One region of the Variovorax sp. P1_H2 genome, then DNA from elsewhere that is predicted to be linked to it. Evidence: riboswitches for the same ligand, from Rfam matches in the RefSeq annotation. Region 1 holds a riboswitch; the other holds the start of a gene.
What was found. A riboswitch is a leader RNA that binds a small molecule or an ion and turns the genes downstream of it on or off. The one in region 1 is predicted to bind glycine.
Positions count from the first base shown of each region.

Region 2: linked by a shared signal. The riboswitch ahead of gcvT (glycine cleavage system aminomethyltransferase GcvT) and the one ahead of AC1D2E_RS13210 (D-amino acid dehydrogenase) in region 1 are both predicted to bind glycine.

Region 1 covers NZ_JBFUCJ010000030.1:56,931-61,231, reverse strand. The annotation lists gene AC1D2E_RS13215 (FIST signal transduction protein) at 58-1,326, shown strand; gene AC1D2E_RS13210 (D-amino acid dehydrogenase) at 1,417-2,718, opposite strand; glycine riboswitch at 2,807-2,914, opposite strand; glycine riboswitch at 2,915-3,016, opposite strand; gene AC1D2E_RS13205 (FAD-dependent oxidoreductase) at 3,027-4,268, opposite strand.
Region 2 covers NZ_JBFUCJ010000022.1:16,843-25,036, forward strand. The annotation lists gene AC1D2E_RS10475 (YciI family protein) at 1-162, opposite strand, end outside; gene gcvP (aminomethyl-transferring glycine dehydrogenase) at 302-3,211, opposite strand; gene gcvH (glycine cleavage system protein GcvH) at 3,238-3,615, opposite strand; gene gcvT (glycine cleavage system aminomethyltransferase GcvT) at 3,668-4,828, opposite strand; glycine riboswitch at 4,879-4,994, opposite strand; glycine riboswitch at 5,010-5,108, opposite strand; gene AC1D2E_RS10495 (hypothetical protein) at 5,143-5,625, opposite strand; gene AC1D2E_RS10500 (TRAP transporter large permease) at 5,707-6,984, opposite strand; gene AC1D2E_RS10505 (TRAP transporter small permease) at 6,981-7,475, opposite strand; gene AC1D2E_RS10510 (TRAP transporter substrate-binding protein) at 7,566-8,194, opposite strand, start outside.

The sequences.
Region 1 (4,301 bases):
GGCGGCCGCCAAGGGTCCCCCACCGGCGCGCAAGCGCGCGCGTTGAAAGCCGAGCCCATGAAGCTGTTTCCTTCCGGACATGCCACCCATCCGCAGTGGCGCATGGCGGCGGGGTTGGTGCTGGCCCAGTTGCGGGCGCAGATGGCGCTGCCCGACTACGCGCGTTCGCCGACGCTGGGCCTGCTCTACATCACCGATCACTACGGGGAAGACGCCCAGGAGATCCTCGATCACCTGGGGGCCGAACTGCCCGAGATCACCGACTGGACCGGCACCGTGGGTGTCGGCGTGGCCGCCAACAACGCCGAGTATTTCGATGAGCCAGCGCTCAGCGTGATGCTGTGCGAGTTGCCGAGCGACCAGTACCGCGTGTTTTCCGGCGTAGCGCCGCTCGCCAGCTCGGAAATGAGCGGCTTCGCGGCCCATACCGCCCTGGTGCACGCCGACCCGCGCACGCCCGAGCTCGGCGAACTGATCGCCGAGATGGCGGAGCGCACCGACACCGGCTACCTGTTCGGCGGCCTGTCGTCGGGCCGGGTCGGCTCGCTGCAGTTCGCGATCGGCGGCAACGGCAACATCCGCGGCCATGGCGCGGTTGGCGGCGTGTTCTCGGGCGGCCTGTCGGGCGTGGTGTTCGGCGAAGGCGTGCGGCTGGTCTCGCGCGTGACCCAGGGCTGCCAGCCGGTGTCGCGCGAACGCGAGATCACCGAGGCCGACGGCAACCTGCTGCTCGAGCTCGACGGCGAGCCCGCGCTCGACGTGCTGCTGGCCGACCTGCGGGTGTCGCTCGATGCGCCCGAGCAGGCGATCGATGCCGTGCGCGCCACGCTGGTCGGCCTGGCCGAGGCCGGCAGCGACGGCGTCCGGCGCACCGGCGATCTGGGTGCCGACGTGAGGGTGCGCCACATCATCGGTCTCGACCCGACGCGTCGCGGCGTGGCGATCGCGGATGTGGCAGCGGCCGGCATGCGCATGAGCTTCTGCCGCCGCAATGTGCAGGCCGCGCGTGCCGACCTGATGCGCGTCTGCGCCGAGATCCGCGAGGAACTGGAGCCCCAGGAGCAGACGCTGGCGACCGCGCGCGAGATCGCGGCCGGCGAGGCCGAGGCCGCGCCGCATCCGGCGCGCCGCATCGCGGGCGCGATCTACGTCAGCTGCTCGGGCCGCGGCGGGCCGCACTTCGGGGCCCCCGGCGCCGAGCTCCAGATCGTGCGCCATGCGCTCGGCGACGTCCCGCTGGTCGGCTTCTTCGCCGCCGGCGAGATCGCCCGCAACCACCTCTACGGCTATACCGGCGTGCTGACCGTCTTCACGGGCGATGACTGAAGGCCCCCACGCTCCCCCACTGCGTGTGGGTCGCTGCCCCCCGAGGGGGCCGCAGGCCGCCTTGGGGCGGCCCGGCGCCGGCCTGAGAGCTTAGGCCGGCTGCAGGGTCGGGGACAGCCCTGAGCGGGCACCGGTGAAGGCGAAATCGACCTCCGGCGCCAGCCCGCTGACGATCCGCGCGATCGACTTGCCGGAGCCGCAGGCGTGGGTCCAGCCCAGCGTGCCGTGGCCGGTGTTGAGGAACAGGTTGGGAAGCCTGGACGCCCCGATCAGCGGCACGTTGCTCGGCGTCACCGGGCGCAGCCCGGTCCAGAACTGGGCCGCGGAGGCGTCGCCGGCGCCCGGGAACAGTTCCTCCACGCGCCGCACGATCGCCTCGCAGCGCACGGGGTTCAGGTCGCGGTCGTAGCCGTTGAGCTCGGCGGTGCCGGCAATGCGCAGGCGGTCGCCCGCGGCCGAGGTGTAGCGCGAGAACACCAGCTTGAACTCGTCGTCGGTCAGCGAGACCTGGTGCGCCTTGGAGGCGTCCCGGACCGGCATCGTCACCGAGTAGCCCTTGGCCGGATAGATCGGCAGCCGGATGCCCAGCGGCGCGGCCAGGAGGGGGCTCAGCGAGCCCATCGCCAGCACGTAGGCGTCGCCGCGGATGCGCTGGAAGCGGCCTTCGTCGTCGGTCGCCTCGACGTGGTCGAGGCGGCCGCCGGCTGCGCGCAGCGCGGTCACGGTATGGCTCATGAGGAAGCGCACGCCGGCTGCCTCGGCCAGCCCGGCCAGCCCGCGCGCGAAGCGGTTGGCATCGCCCGATTCATCCTCGGCCGTGTAGGTCGCGCCGGCCAGCTGCGGCCGGATGTGCGACAGCGCGGGCTCGAGCCTCACGGCCTCGTCGGCCGAGATCACCCGCCGGTCGCAGCCGAGCGCGCGCATCTGCTCGGCGGGCTCCAGCGCGGCGTCGAACTCCTTCTGCGTCGTGTAGAAGTGCAGGATGCCCTGCGTGCGCTGGTCGTAGTCGATCCCGGTGTCGCGCCGCAGCTGCTGCAGCGTGTCGCGGCTGTAGGTGCCCAGGCGCACGATCTGCTCGATGTTGTGGCGGGTGCGCGCCGGCGTGCATTCGCGCAGGAACGAAAGGCCCCAGAGCCACTGGCGCATGTCGGCGCGGATGCGGAACAGCAAGGGCGCATCTTCCTTGCCGAGCCATTGCAGCACCTTGAGCGGCGCCCCCGGGTTGGCCCAGGGCTCGGCATGGCTGACCGAGATCTGGCCGCCGTTGGCAAAGCTGGTTTCCGCCGCCGGCGTGGCCTGGCGGTCGATCAYGGTCACATCGTGGCCGAGTTGCTGGAGGTAGTAAGCCGAAGTCACGCCGAGCAGGCCGGCGCCAAGAACGATCACGCGCATATCGAGAACCCTTGATGGTTGCAGCGCTCGAACGCAACGGAGACGGCATGCTGTCGAAACGAAAGCAACCGGACCGTGCGTCCAAGTTGCCGCTCCCCCTGTCCTCGGTACCTGAGAGATTCACCCGCTGCGCCCGCAGCGGGTTTGCTCCTTCGGTGCACCACGCGCGGCGTGATGGCTCTCCAGACGGCTTTGACAGTGAACTGCAGTACGAGCCCATCGCGTGGGCCGACCTGAGCGTTTATGGGAGTTTGCGCCTTCGGTGGGGCCCCTGGGCCCGCTCTCCTGCAGTGGGCGGATTGTAGCGGCTAAGGGCGCCGGAAGGCGAAGTCGAGTTCGGGCCGAAGTCCGCTGACGATCCGCGCGATCGACTTGCCCGCGCCGCAGGCATGGATCCAGGTTCGAGCGCCGGGCGCGGTGTTCAGGAACAGGTTGGGGAGGCGGGTCTTGCCGATCATCGGCAGCCGGTTGGTGCTGGCCGCGTGCATGGCGGTATCGAAACTGGCCCGCGCGGCGTCGGCGACGCCGGGCAGCAGCATCTCGGTGCGGCGCACGATCGCCCGGAAGCGGTCCGAGTCGGGCTCGGCCTCTTCGTCGAGCCCGGCCCGCACGACGGCCCGGACCTGCAACTGGTCGCCGGCCGGCGTTTCGATGCGCGTGATGCGCAGCTTGCCCTGGCGGTCGCGCAAGGGCATGCGCGGCGCCAGCGAAGGGTTCAGGATCGGCATCGTGACGATGTATTCGCGCACGAAGCGCAGCGGCATGTCGATGCCCAGGTCTTCGGCGTGCGGCACGCTCGACGCACCCAGCGCCAGCACGTAGGCCTGTGCGCGCAAAGTGGTCGGCTCGCCGGCGGCATCGAGCAGCTCGACATGGTCGATCCGGCCGTTGCGTTCCTTGAGCGACACCACGGTGTGCCGCGTCATGAAGCGCACGCCGGCGGCGCGGCACAGGAACACCAGGCTGGCGGCGAACTGCGCCGGATCGCGCGCCGGGTCTTCCTGCGCGTGGGTCGCTCCGGCCAGCTTGCCGCCCATCGCCTTCAGCGCCGGTTCCAGGACGATGGCTTCGTCGGCCGACAGCAGCCGTTCCTCGCAGCCGAGGCTGGACCAGTGCGTGGCGCCGGCCGTCCGGACCCGGAAGGCCTCGGGATCGGTGTAGATGTTCATCAGGCCGGCCGAGCGCGAGCCCTGGGGCACTCCGGCTTCGTCGCGCAGGGCGCGCGCGCTCTTGCGGCTGTACGCCGCCAGTCGCACGAGATGGTCGAGGGGATCGCGCTTGGCCGGCGTGCCGACGGCCCGGTCCATCAGCCTGGAGAGGCCGCGACGGATGCCGCTGCACAGCCTGGACAGCTTCCTGCCGCGCCGGGGCGATGCCGCTGCGGCCGGCGCTGCGGTCGCCAGGCCGCGTGCCTTGGCCGCCGGCGTCGCATGCCGGTCGACCACGGTCACTTCGTGTCCGAGCTGTTGAAGATAGTAGGCCGAGGTCACGCCGAGCAAGCCCGCGCCAAATACAACCACGCGCATGTCCGAATCCTTTTGGGAGGGCATGAACGGCGGGCGTTAGCGCTTACTGTAAAAGCG
Region 2 (8,194 bases), on a different contig from region 1:
GCGGGCGCCCTTCGAACTCGGGTGCAGGCCTTCGCCCGCGAGCAGCACGCCGGCCTTGACCAGCGCCTCGTTGTAGTTGCCCATGTCGGTCAGCAGCTGCTGGCTCGGCATCACGCCGGCCTCCGATTCCTTGCTGGCCTTGACGATCACCATGAATCGCATGTTCTTGCTCCTTCGGTTTCGAGGCCGGCGGCAGTCGGGGATCGACCGCACAGTTCCGGGGCTCTGAATGGACGTCGAAGCAGCAGGCGCGAAATCGACAGCCAGCTGGCCATCGACTTGTAAAAGAATGCTTCTCGCGTCAGCTGCCGGCGTAGTCTTCCGTGGGGACGCAACTGCAGAACAGGTTGCGGTCGCCGTAGACGTTGTCGACCCGGCCGATCGGCGGCCAGTACTTGGCCTGCCGCAGGCTGGTCAGCGGGAAGGCGCCGAGCTCGCGCGAGTAGGGCCGGGTCCATTCGGTGCCGAGCAGGCTGGCCGCGGTGTGCGGCGCGTTCTTCAGCGGGTTGTCGTCCTTCGGCCAGATGCCTTCCTCGATGCGGCGGATCTCGCCGCGGATCGCGATCATCGCCTCGATGAAGCGGTCGAGTTCGGCCAGCGGCTCGCTCTCGGTCGGCTCGACCATCAGCGTGCCGGGCACCGGGAAGCTCAGCGTCGGCGCATGGAAGCCGTAGTCGATCAGCCGCTTGGCGACGTCCTCGGCGCTGACGCCGCTGGCGTCCTTGAACGGGCGCAGGTCGAGGATGCACTCGTGTGCCACGTGGCCGTTGGGGCTTGCGTACAGCGTCGGGTAGTGGTCCTTGAGCCGCGCGCTGATGTAGTTGGCGCTGAGGATCGCGGTCTCGGTCGCGGCCTGCAGCCCCTTGGCGCCCATCATCCGGCAGTACATCCAGCTGATCGGCAGCACCGCCGCGTTGCCCAGCGGCGCCGCCGACACCGCGCCCACCGCGCCGTTCGACGGCAAGCCGCCGGTCGCGTGTCCCGGCAGGTAGGGCACCAGGTCTTCCACCACGCACACCGGGCCGACGCCGGGGCCGCCGCCGCCGTGCGGAATGCAGAAGGTCTTGTGCAGGTTCAGGTGGCTGACGTCGCCGCCGAACTCGCCCGGCGCCGCCACGCCGACCAGCGCGTTCATGTTGGCGCCGTCGACGTAGACCCGGCCGCCGTGCGCGTGCACGATCTCGCAGAGCTCCTTGACGCGGGTCTCGAACACGCCGTGGGTGCTGGGGTAGGTGATCATCACCGCGGCGAGCGTGGCGCTGTGCTTCTCGCAGGCGCGCTGCAGGTCGTCGATGTCGACGTTGCCGTCGGCGTCGCAGGCGGTCACCACCACCTTCATGCCGACCATCTGGGCGCTGGCCGGATTGGTGCCGTGCGCCGACGAGGGGATCAGGCAGACGTTGCGGTGCGTGTCGCCCCTGGCTTCATGGAAGGCCTTGATGGCGAGCAGGCCCGCGTACTCGCCCTGCGAGCCGGCGTTGGGTTGCAGGCTGATGCCCGCGTAGCCGGTGGCTTCGCAGAGCCAGGCGCGCAGCTGGGCGTCGAGCTGTGCGTAGCCATGCAACTGGTCGGCCGGTGCGAAGGGGTGGATGTTCGCGAACTCGGGCCAGGTGATCGGGATCATCTCGCTGGTCGCGTTGAGCTTCATGGTGCAGCTGCCGAGCGGGATCATGCTGCGATCGAGCGCGAGGTCCTTGTCGCTCAGGCTGCGGATGTAGCGCAGCATCGCGGTCTCGCTCTTGTGGGTGTTGAACACCGGGTGCGTGAGGAAAGCGCTGCTGCGGCGCAGGTCCTCGGGAAGGCGCAGCTGCGCCGTGGCGGCGATGGCGTCGAAGTCGGGTCCCCGCGTGCCGGCCGTTGCGAACAGTCTCCACAGCATCTCGACGTCGGCCCGGGTGGTGGTCTCGTCGAGCGAGAGGCCCAGGTGATGCTGCAGCCGATGGCGCAGGTTGACGCCGGCAGCCAGGGCCCGTTCGTGGATGGCCTGGGTGTCCTCGCCGGTTTGGATCGTGAGCGAATCGAAGGCCGTGCCGTTGACCAGCTCGCGGCCCATCTGTTCGAGGCCCTGGGCCAGCACCGCCGTCAGCAGGGCGACGCGCTGCGCGATGCGGCGCAGACCCTCGGGCCCGTGGTAGACCGCGTACATGCTGGCGACCACCGCCGGCAGCACCTGCGCGGTGCAGATGTTGGAGGTGGCCTTCTCGCGCCGGATGTGCTGCTCGCGCGTCTGCAGCGCGAGCCGGTAGGCCGGCTGGCCGTGGGTGTCGACGCTGACGCCGACCAGTCGGCCGGGCAGCGAGCGCTTGAACTCGTCGCGGCAAGCCAGGTAGGCCGCATGCGGGCCGCCGTTGCACATCGGCATGCCGAAGCGCTGGGTGGTGCCGCAGACGATGTCGGCATCCCACTCGCCGGGCGGTGCCAGCAGCGTCAAGGCCAGCAGATCGGCTGCCACGCAGAAGGCGGCTTCGCACTGGTGTGCATAGCCGGCGAGCGGACGCAGGTCGTGCACCTGGCCGGTGGTGGCGGGGTACTGTGCGAGCGCGCCGAAGAAGCCGCCGCTGGCCATCAGATGCGGCAGGGTCTCGGACGCGGTGCTGACCTTGACCTCGATGCCCAGCGGCGCGGCGCGCGTGCGGATCACCTCGATGGTCTGCGGATGGCAGTCGCCCGAGACCAGGAACACGTTGCTCTTGCTCTTGACGCTGCGCCGGGCCAGCGTCATTGCCTCGGCGGCCGCGGTGGCCTCGTCGAGCATCGAGGCGTTGGCGATCGCCATGCCGGTGAGGTCGCAGACCATGGTCTGGAAATTGACCAGCGCCTCCATGCGGCCCTGCGAGATCTCGGCCTGGTAGGGCGTGTAGGCGGTGTACCAGGCCGGATTCTCGAGCACGTTGCGCAGGATCACGCCGGGCGTGTGGGTGCCGTAGTAGCCCTGGCCGATGAAGCTCCTGGCCACCTTGTTCTTCGCCGCGATCGCCTTCAGCTCGGCCAGCGCGTCGGCCTCGGTGATCGGCGCCGGCAGCCGCATCGGGCGGCTGCGGCGGATTGCCGGCGGCACGATGCCGTCGATCAGTTCGGCGCGTGTGGTCGAACCGACCGCAGCGAGCATGGTCTGCTCGTCGTCGGCTTCGATGCCGATGTGGCGGGCGATGAATTCCTCGGCGTTCTGGAGGTCGCGCAGCGAGAGGTGGGAAGGCACGGGAGTCGGCATGGAGGGCTCGGGTGATGGTGCGGGAATCAGCTTTCGGCGGAGAACTTCTCGTAGGCGGTCCCGTCGAGCAGCGCCTCGAGCTGGGTCGGGTCGCTCATGCGCACCTTGAAGAACCAGCCCGCATCCATCGGCGCGCTGTTGGCCAGCGAGGGGTCGGCGCGCAGCGCCTCGTTGACCTCGGTGATTTCGCCCGAGACCGGCATGAAGACGTCGGCCGCGGCCTTGACCGATTCGACGACACCGGCGACGTCGCCCTGCGCGAAGCCCTTGCCGACTTCGGGCAGGTCGACGAAGACCACGTCGCCGAGCGCATCCTGCGCGTGCACCGTGATGCCGACGGTGACCAGCGCCGCGTCGGCTTCGGGGCGCACCCACTCGTGGTCCTTGGTGTACTTGAGGGTCATGGGAAGAACTCCTTGAAGAAAGGCTGGCTTGGAAAAATCGGGTGAGGGACTGTCAGCCCCGGTGGTAGCGGGCCGGCACGAAGGGCATCGTGCTGACTTCCATCGGCACCGGCTTGCCGCGCACCATGGCCTGGATCCGCGTGCCGGGCTCGGCATAGGCGAGCGCGACATAGCCCATCGCGATCGGCCGGTCGACGCTGGGGCCGAGCAGGCCGCTGGTGACCTGGCCGATGGCCAAGCCCTCGAAGGACTCGAGCACGGTGCCGTCGCGCACCGGCACGCGCTCCAGCGCCACCAGGCCGACGCGCTTGCGCTTCAGTGTCTCGTGGTCGAGATGGCCGGCCGTTCCATTGGCGGCGATGAGCTGCGCCAGCACCCGGGCCGCACCCGGGAAGCCGCCTTCGCGCGCTCCGCCGCTGCGCCGGACCTTCTGGATCGCCCAGCCCAGCGCGGCCTCGACCGGCGTGGTGCTTTCGTCGATGTCGCTGCCGTAGAGGCACAGGCCGGCCTCGAGCCGCAGCGAATTGCGCGCGCCCAGGCCGATCGGCTTGACCTCGGGCTGGGCCAGCAGCAGGCGGGCCAGCGCTTCGGCGTCCTTGGCGGCGACCGAGATCTCGAATCCGTCTTCGCCGGTGTAGCCGCTGCGCGTGACGAAGGCCGTGATGCTGCCGATCTGCACCGCGCCGCCGGTCATGAAGACGAAGCGCTCGACGCCGGGCGACAACCTGGCCAGCGTGGCCGCGGCCTGCGGGCCCTGGAGCGCGAGCAGGGCGTGGTCGGGCATCGGCAGCACCTGGCAGCGCTGGCCGATCCGGGCCTGGATGTGGGCGATGTCGGCCTGCTTGCAGGCGCCGTTGACGATCACGAACAGTGAATCGTTGCCTTCGTTGAAGAACATCAGGTCGTCGAGGATGCCGCCCTGTTCGTTCAGCAGCAGCCCGTAGCGCTGCTTGCCGGGCGCCAGCCCGATGACGTCGACCGGCATCAGGCTTTCGAAGGCGGCGGCGGCATCGGGCCCGGCCAGGCGCAGCTGTCCCATGTGGGAGATGTCGAACYGGCCCGCGGCCTCGCGCGTGTGCTTGTGCTCGGCCATCAGGCCGGTGGGATATTGCACCGGCATCGAATAGCCGGCAAAGGGCACCATGCGGGCGCCGAGCGCCAGGTGCAGGCCGTGGAGCGGGGTCTTCAGCAGATCGTCGGATGCGGCAGCCAAGGGCGGTTCTCCAAAAGGGGCAGTGCTTGTTCCATGGCGAGAAGCCATGGGCCACCCCTGCTGTCCGCTTTACCTGAGAGATTCGCCCCACGATCGGGGTTTGCTCCTTCGGTGGGCGGTGCGACGCGACTTTCGCGACCAACCGCCTCTCTCCAGCAAGGAAACGCCCTGAATTGGGGCGTCTTGTCAGTCCTTTTGCCTGAGCGTTCGGGCCCTTGGTTCGGGGGACCTGCGCCTTCGGCGGCCCCACCGCGGCGGGACGCTCTCCTGACCGTTGGAGTGTAAGGGAATCGGCGGGCCGCCGGCCGGCGACTTCAATGCACCGGCGACGCGGGGAGCAGTTTGTCGATGCGCTCGCGGATCGCCTCGGCGCGCGCGACGCCCGCCATCTTCTCGATCTCGTCGAGCATGGTGCTGGCGGTGGCCAGCATCGAGGTCCGGTCGCGCGCCGCCCGCAGCGCCTCGCGCAGGCGTTCGGCGAGCACCGGATCGCGGCGCACGAACATGCGCTCGCAGAGGTCGAACAGGAACATGCGCGTGGTGGCCATCGAGGGCTTGCCGTCGAAGGCGTCCGCCGCGACCGGCGCATCGTCGATCGGGCGGTCGCGGAGGTAGCCCTCCTGCACCAGGTGGCGCGCCACCCGGCCGGCTTCTTCGCGGCCGCCGAACAGCGCCCCGAAATCTGTCAAGGAGCGCTGGCCGTCGGCCATCAGCAGCAGGGCGCGCTCGCGCTGGCCCAGCGTGCGGCGGCCGGGCTGGAGCTCCAGGCGCGCTTTGTCGGTCTTGGTGAGGAACATGGATTGCGGTGGCGATCGGTAGACGAGCGCCGCAGCATGGAGCCCCCGCGTGACGGTTTGATGAAACCGCCCGCCCAGCCGCTATTTCGCGTAGACCAGATCACGCAACCCGAGCGAGATGCCGGGCACGTAGGTGACCACCATCAGGCAGGCCAGGATCACCAGCACGAACGGGATGAGGTACGGCACGATGCGGTCGAGCGAGATGCGTGCCACCGTGCAGGCCGCGAACAGGTTGACGCCGAAGGGCGGCGTGATCATGCCGAGCGCCAGGTTCACCACCATGACCAGCCCGAAGTGCACCGGATCGATGCCGAAGTGCTGCGCCACCGGCGCCAGGATCGGCGCCAGCACGATGATCGCCGCGCTGGTCTCGATGAACATGCCGATCACGAACAGGGCCGCATTGACGCCGAGCAGAAACATTGCCGGCGACTGCAGCACCTCCTGCAGCCAGCGGCCGATCGCGTCGGGCACGCCGGCGCGCGTGATCAGGAAGGCGAACAGGCCGGCGTTGGCGATGATGAACATGATCACCGACGAGGACACCACCGACTTGCGCAGCACCGCATAGAGTTCGGCCGGCCTGATCTCGCGGTAGATCAGCGTGCCGACGATCAGCGCGTAGAGCACCGCCACCGCCGACGCCTCGGTGGGCGTGAAGATGCCGCCGTAGATGCCGCCCAGGATGATCACCGGCATCAGCAGCGCCCAGCCGGCGCGCCAGGTCGCGGTGCCGACGCCGAGCCGGCCGTCGCCGTCGTTCTTGCCCAGTCCCTTGAACTTGCAATAGACGTAGACGAAGGCCATCAGCGCCAGGCTGATCAGGATGCCCGGGCCGAAGCCGGCGATGAACAGCTCGCCGATCGAGACCTCGGCGCTGACGCCGTACAGGATCATCGGGATCGAGGGCGGGATGATGACGCCGAGTTCGGCGCTGGTGGCCTGCAGCGCGGCCGCGTAGCCGACCGGGTAGCCGTGCTTGATCAGCGCCGGGATCAGGATCGCGCCGATCGCGAAGGTGGTCGCCACCGAAGAGCCCGACACCGCCGCGAAGATCATGCAGGTCAGCACGCAGGTCATCGGCAGGCCGCCCTGCACGCCGCCCACCAGGCTCTTGGCGAAGTCGACCAGCCGGCGCGAGATGCCGCCGGTCTCCATCAGGTTGCCGGCCAGGATGAAGAAAGGAATGGCGGCGAGCGGAAACTTGTTGATCGCGTTGAACATCTCCTTGACGGAAATCAGCATGTTCGCGTTGGAGGCCTGGATGCCGAGCACCGAGGCCAGGCCGATCGAGACGGCGACGGAGATGGTGAGTGCGAAGCACACCACCATGGTCGTGATCATCACGGCGGTCATTGAGCGGTTTCCAGTTCGTTGCGCTGCGGGTCGATCAGGTTGGCGATGATGCCGATGACGCAGAACAACCCGCCCACCGGCAGCGCCGCGTAGGCCCAGAACATCGAGACCGATTCGAGCCCGGCCATCGACTGCACGCTGCCGCGCTGCGCGTAGTCCCAGCCCCACCAGATGATGACTGCGATCAGGGTCAGCGCGGCCAGGCATACGACCCAGTCGAGCACCCGGCGGACCTTGGGCGGGCTCCAGCGGTAGAGCACGTCGACGCTGACCATCGCGCCCTGGCGGAAGGCGGTCGGGATGCCCATGAAGACCATCCAGATCAGGCTGATGCGGATCAGGATCTCGGACCATTCGGCCGGTTGTTCGAGGACGAAGCGGGTGACGATCTGGAACACGCCGAGCGAGGAGGCGACCACCAGCATGAAGCAGGCGATCGCCATCGCCAGGCCGGTGGTCCAGCGGTCGAGTGCGAGGAAGGCGGATTTCATAGGGGCATCAGGGATTCGAACGAAAAAGCGCCCGCCAGTGAGACTGAGCGGGCGCGCGCTGCCGCGAGAATGTCGCGGCCGCGGATGGCATTACTTGACGTCGCGGATCTTGTCGAGGTTGGCCTTGCCGAACTGCTTCTCGAACTCGGCGTTGACCGGTGCCAGCGCGGCGACGAACCTGGCCTTGTCGACGTTGTCGATCACAGTCATGCCCTTGGCGCGCAGATCGGAGACGCCCTTGGCATCGTCCTCGTCGACGCGAGCCCGGTTGGCCTTGATGGCTTCCTTGGCGGCGTCGAGGAAGGCCTGCTTGTCGGCGGCGCCGAGCTTGTCGAAGGCGGCCTTGTTCATCACGAAGATGCAGGGCGAGTAGACGTGGCCGGTCAGGGTGAGGTGCTTCTGCACCTGGTCGAACTTGGCCGAGATGATGACCGGCAGCGGGTTCTCCTGGCCGTCGACCGTGCCTTGCTGGAGCGCAGTGAAGACCTCGGGGAAGGCCATCGGCGTGGTGATGATGCCGAAGCCCTTGTAGGCCGCGATGTGCACCGGGTTCTCCATGGTGCGCATCTTCAGGCCCTTGAGGTCCTCGGGCGCCTTCACGTCGCGCTTGCTGTTGGTCATGTGGCGGAAGCCGTTCTCGCCCCAGCCCAGCGCCTTGAATCCCTTGGCGTCGAACTTGACCAGCATGTCCTGCCCGATCGGGCCGTCCAGCACGGCGC